2 regions of the Streptomyces sp. NPDC051909 genome follow, and region 1 is predicted to be linked to the other one. Evidence: riboswitches for the same ligand, from Rfam matches in the RefSeq annotation. Region 1 holds a riboswitch; the other holds the start of a gene.
What was found. A riboswitch is a leader RNA that binds a small molecule or an ion and turns the genes downstream of it on or off. The one in region 1 is predicted to bind ZMP and ZTP.

Region 1 (5,600 bases):
CCTGGAGGAGGTCGTCGAGGAGCTGCACGCCATGTGCCTCGCCGCGGCGGCGCACATCGTCGAGAAGAACCGGTTCGCCGAGCTCGGCATCACCGACCGCCGGCTCGCCTCCCGGGTCGCCGAGTCCTGGCGCCGCCGCGCCGAACTCCCCACCATCTACGCCCGGTTCGACCTCCGTTACGACGGCACCGGCCCGGCGAAGATGCTGGAGTACAACGCCGACACCCCCACCTCCCTCGTGGAGGCCGCCAGCCCCCAGTGGTTCTGGATGGAGGAGCGCTTCCCCGGCGCCGACCAGTGGAACTCCCTCCACGAGCGGCTCGTCGACGCCTGGAAGCGGCAGGCGCACCTGCTGCCGCCCGGCAGCCCCGTGCACTTCGTCCACTCCGACGTCGACGAGCTCGGCGAGGACCTGATGACGGTCGCGTACCTCCGCGAGACCGCCCAGCAGGCCGGCCTCGCGACCGAGGCGCTTTCGGTCGAGCGGATCGGCTGGGACCACATCTCCGGGCGCTTCGTCGACGACCGGCTGCGCTTCATCCGCGCCTGCTTCAAGCTCTACCCGTGGGAGTGGCTGACCACGGACAGCTTCGGCCCGTACGTCCTCGACACCCTCGACAACGGCGGCGGCAGCGGCACCACCTGCTGGATCGAGCCCGCCTGGAAGATGCTGCTCTCCAACAAGGCGCTCCTGGCGATCCTCTGGGAGCTCTACCCGGGCCACCCCAACCTGCTGCCCGCCTACCTCGACGGGCCGCGCGAACTCGCCACGACCACCGGCTGGGTCGCCAAGCCGCTGCTCGGCCGCGAGGGCGCGGGCGTCACCCTGCACGAGCCGGGCACGCCCGTGGTCCTCGGCGACGAGCCGGTCTGCTACCAGGAGCTCGCCCCGCTGCCCGACTTCGACGGCAACCGCGTCGTGCTCGGCGCGTGGACCGTCGGCGACGAGTCGGCGGGGCTCGGCATCCGCGAGTCGGCGGGCCCGGTCACGGACGAGTACGCGCGCTTCATCCCGCACGTGATCCTCTAGCCGGACACCCCCCTAGGGCCTGTCCGACCCTGATCCGCCGGACAGGCCCTGGGCGAGGGCGGCCGTCACTCCGAAAGCACCGCCCGCAGCTGCTCCAACCCCCAGTCCAGGTCCTCCTTCGAGATCACCAGCGGCGGCGCGATCCGGATCGTCGAGCCGTGCGTGTCCTTCACCAGCACACCCCGCTCCATCAGCCGCTCCGAGATCTGCCGGCCCGTGCCCTTCGCGGGTGCGATGTCCACACCGGCCCACAGGCCCCGGCCGCGCACCGCCTCCACCGCGCCGCCGCCCACCAGGAGGCCCAGCTCCGCGTGCAGGTGCTCGCCGAGTTCGGCGGCCCGCTCCTGGTACTCGCCGGTGCGCAGCATCGCGATCACCTCCAGGGCGACCGCGCAGGCCAGCGGGTTGCCGCCGAAGGTCGAGCCGTGCTCGCCCGGCTTGAACACGCCGAGCACGTCCCGGTCGGCGACCACCGCCGACACCGGCACCACGCCGCCGCCGAGCGCCTTGCCGAGGATGTAGACGTCGGGCACCACACCCTCGTGTTCGCACGCGAAGGTCCTGCCCGTGCGGCCCAGCCCCGACTGGATCTCGTCGGCCATGAACAGCACGTTCCGCCGGGCCGTCAGCTCCCGCACCCCGCGCAGATAGCCCGGCGGCGGGACCAGGACGCCCGCCTCGCCCTGGATGGGTTCGAGCAGCACCGCCACCGTGTTCTCGGTGACCGCCGCCTCCAGGGCGGTCAGATCGCCGTACGGCACGATCTCGAAGCCCGGCGTGTACGGGCCGAAGTGGTCGCGCGCCTCGTGGTCCGTGGAGAAGCTGACGATCGTCGTCGTCCGGCCGTGGAAGTTGTTCGCCGCGACCACGATCTTCGCGTGCCCGTCCGGCACGCCCTTCACCTCGTACCCCCACTTCCGGGCGGTCTTCACCGCCGTCTCCACGGCCTCCGCCCCCGTGTTCATCGGCAGTACCGCCTCCTTGCCGCACAGCTCGGCCAGGCGCTCGCAGAACGCGCCGAACCGGTCGTGGTGGAAGGCCCGCGAGGTCAGCGTCACCCGGTCCAGCTGCGCCTTGGCGGCGTCGATCAGGCGGCGGTTGCCATGGCCGAAATTGAGCGCCGAGTACCCGGCGAGCATGTCGAGGAAGCGGCGCCCCTCGACATCGGTCATCCACGCGCCCTCGGCGGAGGCGACGACCACGGGCAGCGGGTGGTAGTTGTGGGCGCTGTGCGCGTCCGCGGCAGCGATCTCGTCTTGCGTCCTCGGCGTACTCGACACGGGATCTCCGTTCGTCCTGCGGCAGGGGAGGGTGTGGCTCCCTTTTCTTATCGTCGCTCGCATGCCGGACGGGGAAACCTCCGGCGACGACGCGCCCGCTACTGTGGAAACACGCACGGCGACTGGCGTACGGGGAACCAACCCCGGGGGAGCCGTGCGCGGCAGACCACACGAGGTGCCGCCCGCCTGGGCATCCCGGAACCGAACAGGTCCCGCGTGGTGCCGCGCAGCGCGTAGCGCACCGGGACCTCCTGCCCGGAGGAACGCACGCCATGAACCTTCCCGCCCACCACCCGGACCTTCCCGCCCACCACCCGGCGCTCTCCGCCGCCGACCCCGAGCTCGCCGCGCTCGTCGGCGCCGAGGAGCGGCTGCAGGCCGAGACCCTGCGGCTCATCCCCAGCGAGAACTACGTCTCCGCCGCCGTCCTCGAAGCCTCCGGCACCGTGCTGCAGAACAAGTACAGCGAGGGCTACCCCGGGCGCCGCTACTACGAGGGCCAGCAGAACATCGACCAGGTCGAGACCCTCGCCATCGAGCGCGCCAAGGCCCTCTTCGGCGTCGACCACGCCAACGTCCAGCCGTACTCCGGCTCCCCGGCCAACCTCGCCGTCTACCTCGCCTTCGCGCAGCCCGGCGACACCGTGATGGGCATGGCCCTGCCCATGGGCGGCCACCTCACCCACGGCTGGGGCGTCTCCGCCACCGGCACCTGGTTCCGGGGCGTCCAGTACGGCGTACGGCAGGACAACGGGCTCATCGACTTCGACCAGGTCCGCGAGCTCGCCCTCGCCGAGCGCCCCAAGGTGATCTTCTGCGGCGGCACCGCGCTGCCCCGCACGATCGACTTCGCCGCCTTCGGGGAGATCGCCCGCGAGGCCGGCGCCGTGCTCGTCGCCGACGTCGCCCACATCGCCGGCCTCATCGCCGGCGGCGCCCACCCGTCCCCGGTCGGTCACGTGGACGTGATCTCCACGACCACCCACAAGACCCTGCGCGGCCCGCGCGGCGCCATGCTGATGTCCCGCGCCGAGCACGCCAAGGCCATCGACAAGGCCGTCTTCCCCGGCCTCCAGGGCGGCCCGCACAACCAGACCACCGCCGCCATCGCCGTCGCCCTCCACGAGGCGGCCCGGCCCGCCTTCCGCGACTACGCCCACGCCGTCGTCGCCAACGCCAAGGCCCTCGCCGACGAGCTGCTCGCCCGCGGCTTCGACCTGGTCTCCGGCGGCACCGACAACCACCTGATCCTCATGGACCTCACCCCCAAGGAGGTCCCCGGCAAGATCGCCGCCAAGGCCCTCGACCGGGCCGGGATCGTCGTGAACTACAACACCGTCCCCTACGACCCCCGCAAGCCCTTCGACCCCTCCGGCGTCCGCATCGGCACCCCGTCCCTCACCTCCCGCGGCCTCACCACGGACCACATGCCGCAGGTCGCCGACTGGATCGACCGCGGTGTCGCCGCCGCCGGCAAGGGCGACGAGGACGCGCTCGCCGTGATCCGCGCCGAGGTCGCCGAGCTCATGGGCGCCTTCCCGGCCCCGGGCCTGCCCGTCTGAACCCGCTCGACGCCCGCTCGACCGGGTGAGACGCGGGTGTGTTCCGCGTCTCACCGGCCCGCGGTGGGCGGGCAGTCCGGGAACGCTCCGCACACCTGAGAGAATGATGAGCATGGCCTCTGATCGACCTCGTGTGCTCTCCGGAATCCAGCCCACCGCAGGCTCGTTCCACCTCGGCAACTACCTCGGCGCCGTCCGGCAGTGGGTCGCGCTGCAGGAGTCCCACGACGCCTTCTACATGGTCGTGGACCTGCACGCGATCACGGTCCCGCAGGACCCCGCCGAGCTGCGCGCCAACACCCGGCTCGCCGCCGCCCAGCTGCTCGCCGCCGGCCTCGACCCGGAGCGCTGCACCCTCTTCGTCCAGAGCCACGTCCCCGAGCACGCCCAGCTCGGCTGGGTCATGAACTGCCTCACCGGCTTCGGCGAGGCCTCCCGCATGACCCAGTTCAAGGACAAGTCCGCGAAGCAGGGCGCCGACCGCGCGACCGTCGGCCTCTTCACGTACCCGATCCTCCAGGTCGCCGACATCCTGCTCTACCAGGCCCACCAGGTCCCGGTCGGCGAGGACCAGCGCCAGCACATCGAGCTGACCCGCGACCTCGCGGAGCGCTTCAACGGGCGCTTCGGCGAGACGTTCACGATCCCGGCGCCGTACATCCTCAAGGAGACGGCGAAGATCTACGACCTGCAGGACCCGGCGATCAAGATGAGCAAGTCGGCGTCCACGCCGAAGGGCCTCATCAACCTGCTCGACGACCCGAAGACGACGGCCAAGAAGGTCAAGAGCGCGGTCACCGACACCGACACGGTGATCCGCTTCGACCCGGAGAACAAGGCCGGCGTCTCCAACCTGCTCACCATCCTGTCCGTGCTCACCGACACGTCGATCGCCGACCTGGAGAAGAGCTACGAGGGCAAGATGTACGGCGCCCTGAAGACCGACCTCGCCGAGGTCATGGTGGACTTCGTCACTCCCTTCCGGACCCGCACCCAGGAGTACCTGGACGACCCCGAGACGTTGGACTCGGTGCTGGCCAAGGGCGCGGAGAAGGCCCGGGCGGTCGCCGCCGAGACGCTGGCGCAGACCTACGACAAGATCGGCTTCCTGCCCGCCAAGCACTGAGCGGGGGCGCGAGCCGGGGCGCGGGTCGAAGGACTCTGGCCGAAAGGGTGGTGCAAGCCGCACACTGGCGGCTGCACCACCACACACCTGGACGACGGAGACGACGGAGGAGAACGACGTGGGGACCGTAACGCTCGGCGTTTCGATCGCGGTCCCGGAGCCCTACGGCAGCCTGCTCCAGGAGCGGCGCGCGGGCTTCGGGGATCCCGCCGCGCACGGCATTCCGACCCACGTCACGCTGCTGCCGCCGACCGAGGTCGACGCGGAGCGGCTGCCGGAGATCGAGGCGCACCTCGCCTCGATCGCGGCGCTCAGCCGGCCCTTCGCGATGCGTCTGGAGGGCACCGGCACCTTCCGGCCGCTGTCCCCGGTGGTCTTCGTCCAGCTCGTCGAGGGCGAGACCGACTGCGACCAGCTGCAGCAGCGGGTCCGCGACGAGGCGGGCCCGGTCCCGCGCGAGCTGCAGTTCCCGTACCACCCGCACGTCACCGTCGCGCACGGCATCGCCGAGGAGGCGATGGACCGCGCCTTCGAGGAGCTGTCCGGTTACGCGGCGGAGTGGACCTGCCGTTCCTTCGCGCTGTACGAGCAGGGCGCGGACG
Region 2 (5,600 bases), on a different contig from region 1:
GGATCGCCCCGGTCCACGAGGGCCGCCCGCAGCCGGCCGGCGAGCCGCTCCCGCAGCCGTACGACCCCCGGCGCGTACGAGGACGGCAACAGCGGCCCCGCGTATCCGCCGAGTGCCGTCGCCACCGCCCCCGAGGACAGCCGCCGGTCCACCGCTGCGAAGTCGGCGTCGACCTCCTCGGTCAGCCGGTACGGACGCGAGGCCAGGAACTCCGGGCCGAGCAGGCCCCGCAGCCGGGACAGCTCCGCCCGCAGCGTGACCGGCGTGACGGACTCGTCCTCGTACAACAGCGTGAGGAGCTCGTCCCCCGGCACGCCCTCCGGGCGGTGCGCCAGGATCACCAGGATCTCGCTGTGCCGGCGGCTCAGCCGCAGCCGCCGCCCCGCCACCTGCAGCAGCGCCTCGTCCCGGCCGAGCGCGCTGAGCCGGGGCCGGGCCGCCGCCGGGCCGGGGGAGACCAGCGCCAGCTGCGACTCCGCCGCCCGCGCCACCGCCTGCACGAACGCCAGGCTGTGCGGATGCGCGAGCCCCGCCCCGCCGGTGATGTCCACCGCGCCGAGCAGCCGCCCGCTGTGCGGATCGTGCACCGGCGCCGCCGCGCACGTCCACGCCTGCACCGGCCGCCGGAAGTGCTCCGCCGCGCACACCTGCACCGGCCGGTCCACCGCCATGGCCGTCCCCGGGGCGTTCGTCCCCGCCGCCGACTCCGACCAGCGCGCCCCGGCGACGAAGTTCATCCCCTGCGCGAGCCGCAGCGTCCTCGGATGCCCCTCCACCCACAGCATCCGGCCCGCCGCGTCGCACACGGCGAGCAGATGCTCGCCGTCCCGCGCGTACGCCCCCATCAGCTCCCGCACCACCGGCATCGCCGCCGCCAGCGGATGCCCCTCCCGGTGCCCCGCGAGCTCCTCCTCGTCCAGCTCCACCCGCGCCGCGCCGTCCGGACTCACCCGCGCCCGTGCCGAACGCCGCCAGGACTCGGCGACCAGCGGCCGTACGGGCGGGGTGTCCGGGTGCGCCCCGAGCGGGCCGCCCGCCGTGAACGCCTCGTGCGCCCGCCGCACCGCCGCACCGTCCGTGTCCGCCGACGTCGTCTCGATCAACTCGGCCTCCCCATCGAGGTCGTCCGCACCGTGGACGCCATCGTCATGCGCGCACGGCGCCTCGACAAGCGTCCGGACCGGCCCGCATATGCGTCCTGACCGATGCCTGACGGACAGCTCTCACCTGGGCGTCACGTAGAGTGGTGCGCGGGCCGTGACTGGCGCTTGAGGTGGATCACCACCGGGGAGCGGCCCGGCGGACGCGCGCGTTCCACGCGGCCGTGCCACTGCCGTGCGCCTGGGCGATCAACCGGTCAGCGACGACGCTCAGGAGCTCCCATGTCCACCAGCACCGCACGTCTCATGGACGGCACCGCGCTCGCCCGCCGCACGGTCGAGGAGACCGCCGCCCGCGCCGCCGAGATCACCCGCCGCACCGGCACCACCCCCTGCCTCGCCACCGTCCTCGTGGGTGCGGACCCCGCCTCCGTCACGTACGTGAAGATGAAGCAGAACCGCTGCGCGAAGGCCGGAATCCGCTCCCGGCACGTCGAGCTGCCCGCCGAGACCACCACCGAGGAACTCGTCGCCGCGATCACCGCGCTCTCCGAGGACCCCGACGTGCACGGCATCCTGCTCCAGCATCCGGTCGGCCCGCACATCGACGAGCGCGCCGCCTTCGAGGCCATCGCCCCCGAGAAGGACGTCGACGGCGTCACCATGACCTCCTTCGCCGCCATGGGCTTCGGCCTGCCCGGCTTCGTCTCCTGCACCCCCGGCGGCATCATGCGGCTGCTCGACGCGTACGACGTCGAGCTCAGCGGCAAGCGTGCCGTGGTCGTCGGCCGCAGCGCCATCCTCGGCAAGCCCGCCGGGTTGCTGCTCCTCGGCCGCGACGCCACCGTCACCTACTGTCACTCCCGCACCACCGACCTCTCCGCCGCCGTCCGCGAGGCCGACATCCTCGTCGCCGCCGTCGGCAAGCCCGACTTCATCAAGGGCGAGGACATCAAGCCCGGCGCCGTGGTCATCGACGCCGGCTACAACCCGGGCAACGTCGGCGACGTCGACTTCGACAGCGCCGCCGAGCGCGCCTCCCTCATCACCCCCGTCCCCGGCGGCGTCGGCCCGATGACCATCGCCGTCCTGCTCGCCCAGACCGTCGACGCCGCCGAGCGGCAGCTCGGCCTCGCCGCCCGCTAGGGCCGGACGCACCCATGGGACGGCAGACATCACGGGGGCACGGCGCGGATCCCGCCCACGCCGCCGGATTGTCACGGTTCTGTACGGGCGCCGCCCAACTCACCGGTATCGGTCGCCACATGGGCGCGGTCGGGTGACCCTGGATCCCATGCTCCACCCGCCGACGGAAACCCCGTCCCGCGACGCCCGGCCACCGAGACGGCCGGGCGTCGTCGTCCTGCCGGTCGCCGCGCTCGCGGCGGTCCTGGCGCTCTCCGTCTCCGTCACCGCGCGCGGCGGGACCGCCGACGGCCACGCGCGCGCCACCGCGACCGCTCCCGCGCCGGCCGTCCCCGACACCACCGCCGCCGCCCGCGACACGGCGGGCACGTCCGTCCCGCCGCCCGGACGGACCCCCGCCGCGCGCACCGGCACCCCCTCGCCCCAGCCCACCCGCAGCGCCCGCCCCACCGCCGCGCCCGGCACGAACCACGCCCGCCCCGCGCACCCGGCCACGACCGGAACGCCCGCCCCCGGCACCACCAGCCCCCGGCCCCGCACCACCGCGGCCCGCCCGTACGACGTGCTGCGCGTCGGCGACTGCTTCGACATCGACCGCGACGCGCCCGGCACCGTCGTCCCCCGCGCCTGCCACACTCCGCACGACGCCGAACTCGTCGCCCGGCTCACCCTCACCGGCCGGTACGCCGACGACGACGCCGTACGGGAAGCGGCGGCCACCCTGTGCCGCGCCCCGCTGCGCGCCAAGGCCGCCCTCCAGCCGCTCGGCACCCGTTGGGCCACCTTCGTCCAGTACCCGTACCGCACCAGCTACCTGCTCGGCGAGGACACGGTCGCCTGCAGCCTCGCCGTCCTCTCGGACAGCGGGCGGAAGCTGACGGCGCGCCTGCGGTGATGCCGGGGGCGGGAGCTCGGAGACTCAGACGCCCGCCGCCCCCGCCAGCGCCGCCGCCGGGTCCGGGTCCGGCGGGCCCGCCGGGGCCCAGCCGGCCGGCTCCTCGCGGTACGGCCACCAGCGGCCGTCCTCGCCGAGGCGCAGCTGCAGTCCGGTGCCGTCCACGGTCCAGCGGGCCGGGCCGGACGGGAGCAGGGCAGGGCGCTCGTCTTCCTCCCATGCCTCGGCGAGCTGCGTCTCGGCGCGGCGCAGCGCCTCCGGGCCCGGGATCCAGTCCTCCGCCAGGACCGCGAGACCGGCCGGGCCGCCCATGCGCCAGGCCCGGACCGCGAGGGCGAGCTCGGGGCGGGTGCGGCCCGAACCGGTCGCCAGGCGGGTGGCGAGCCAGGAGGCGGGCGAGCCGGCGGCGAGCCGGACCGCGTCCTGAGCGGGCGTCAGCGGAGGGTCGTCGAAGGAGGCGGACCCGGTGAGGAGCCGGTGGGCGCGGGCTGCCGCGTCCGCCGCCAGGAACTCCAGCGCCGCCGGGTCCAGGCCCGGTTCCGGTTCGGTCTCGGTGTCCAGGGACGGCGGCTCGCCCGGCGCCTCCGCCGGATCCGGCGGGTCCGGCAGCGGCGGCAGGATGCCGCCCGCGGCGAACGCCTCCGCCGCCGACACGCCGGACCGCCCGCCGGTACGGGGCCCCGCACCGGCCACCGTGCCGCGCTCGCCCGCCGGATCGGCGAGCCGCTCCGCGCTCCGCTCCTGGAGTGCCTCGATCACCGCCCGCTCGCCCCGCCCCCGCATCAGGAGCAGCACGAACGGATCCTCGTCGAGCAGCCGCGCCACCTGGTAGCACAGGGCCGCGGTGTGCGGGCAGTGGTCCCAGGCCTCGCAGCCGCACTCCGGCTCCAGGTCGCCGATGCCCGGCAGCAGGTCGAGCCCGGCCGCCGCCGCGTCCTCCACCAGGTGCGGCGGCATCTCGCGGTCGAGCAGCGCCGCGATGTGCCCGGCGCTGTCCACGGCCAGGTCGATCAGCGTGTCCCACTCCGGCTCGGACAGCTCCTGCAGCAGCACGTCGCTGCGGTACGCCGTGCCGTCCCGGTCCTGCACCACGGCCGTGATCCGGCCGGGGCGCACGTTTACCGCGCCGACCGCCCCGGCCCGCGCGTGCCGACGGCCCTGCTTCAGCTGTTGGCCGTCGAGCGCCGTGTCCTCGAGCGCCTGCAGCCACGCCCGGCCCCACCAGGTGCGGGCGAACGCCCCGCTGCCGGACGGCGGCAGCGCCGCGAAGGTCCGCTCCTCGCCGCCCCGACCCACGTTCCCGCCCATGTGCCCCTTCCCGTCGCCGCTTGCCCTCGCGCTCGCGTTCTCGCCGGCGTTCCCGCTCCCGCTCCCGTTCTCGTACGCGTAGGTGCTCTCGTCGCCGTTCTCGGCGTCCCCGTAGGCGTTCATCGGGCGTCCTCCTCGCCGCGCAGCCGCACCAGTTCGGCCAGTTCGGCGTCGGTCAGCTCGGTGAGCGCGGCCTCGCCCGCGCCGAGCACGGCGTCGGCAAGGGCCTGCTTGCGCTCCAGCATGGCCGCGATCCGGTCCTCCACCGTGCCCTCGGCGACCAGCCGGTGCACCTGCACGGGCCGGGTCTGCCCGATCCGGTAGGCGCGGTCGGTCGCCTGCGCCTCCACCGCCGGGTTCCACCAGCGGTCGTAGTGCACGACGTGCTCCGCCCGGGTCAGGTTGAGGCCGGTGCCCGCCGCCTTCAGGGACAGCAGGAAGACCGGCACCTCGCCCGCCTGGAACCGGGCGACCATCGCCTCCCGCTCGGCGACCGGCGTGCCACCGTGCAGGAACTGGGTGGGCACGCCGCGCGCCGCGAGGTGCTCCTCCAGAATCCGCGCCATCGACACGTACTGCGTGAAGACGAGCACGCTCGCCCGCTCCGCCAGGATCGTGTCGAGCAGCTCGTCGAGCAGCTCCAGCTTTCCCGAGCGTCCGTCGATGCGCGGGCGCTCCTCCTTCAGGTACTGCGCGGGGTGGTTGCAGATCTGCTTGAGCCCGGTGAGCAGCTTCACCACGAGCCCGCGCCGCTCCATGCCGTCGGCCTCGGCGATCGTGGTGAGAATCTCCCGCACCACCGCCTCGTAGAGCCCGGCCTGTTCGGTGGTGAGCGCCACGGTGTGGTCGGTCTCCGTCTTGGGCGGCAGTTCGGGCGCGATGCCCGGGTCGGACTTGCGCCGCCGCAGCAGGAACGGGCGCACCAGCGCGGCGAGCCGGGCCGCCGCGGCCGGGTCGGCGCCGCCCTCGACGGCGGAGGCGTACCGCCTGCGGAACGCGCCGAGCCCGCCGAGCAGCCCCGGCGTCGTCCAGTCGAGGATCGCCCACAGCTCGGAGAGGTTGTTCTCGACCGGTGTGCCGGACAGTGCCACCCGCGCCTTGGAACCGACCGTGCGCAGCGCCCGCGCGGTCGCCGAGTACGGGTTCTTGAC

Region 2: it holds a riboswitch for ZMP and ZTP, as region 1 does, so the genes downstream of both, AB0M18_RS20105 (bifunctional 5,10-methylenetetrahydrofolate dehydrogenase/5,10-methenyltetrahydrofolate cyclohydrolase) here and glyA (serine hydroxymethyltransferase) in region 1, are expected to answer to the same signal.

The regions. Positions count from the first base shown of each region.
Region 1 covers NZ_JBFAYA010000001.1:452,161-457,760, forward strand. The annotation lists gene AB0M18_RS02295 (glutathionylspermidine synthase family protein) at 1-1,030, shown strand, start outside; gene rocD (ornithine--oxo-acid transaminase) at 1,096-2,310, opposite strand; ZMP/ZTP riboswitch at 2,419-2,509, shown strand; gene glyA (serine hydroxymethyltransferase) at 2,583-3,872, shown strand; gene trpS (tryptophan--tRNA ligase) at 3,985-4,998, shown strand; gene AB0M18_RS02315 (2'-5' RNA ligase family protein) at 5,117-5,600, shown strand, end outside.
Region 2 covers NZ_JBFAYA010000012.1:19,058-24,657, forward strand. The annotation lists gene AB0M18_RS20100 (GAF domain-containing protein) at 1-1,103, opposite strand, end outside; ZMP/ZTP riboswitch at 1,248-1,354, shown strand; gene AB0M18_RS20105 (bifunctional 5,10-methylenetetrahydrofolate dehydrogenase/5,10-methenyltetrahydrofolate cyclohydrolase) at 1,383-2,246, shown strand; gene AB0M18_RS20110 (hypothetical protein) at 2,395-3,141, shown strand; gene AB0M18_RS20115 (SWF or SNF family helicase) at 3,166-4,449, opposite strand; gene AB0M18_RS20120 (DEAD/DEAH box helicase) at 4,569-5,600, opposite strand, start outside.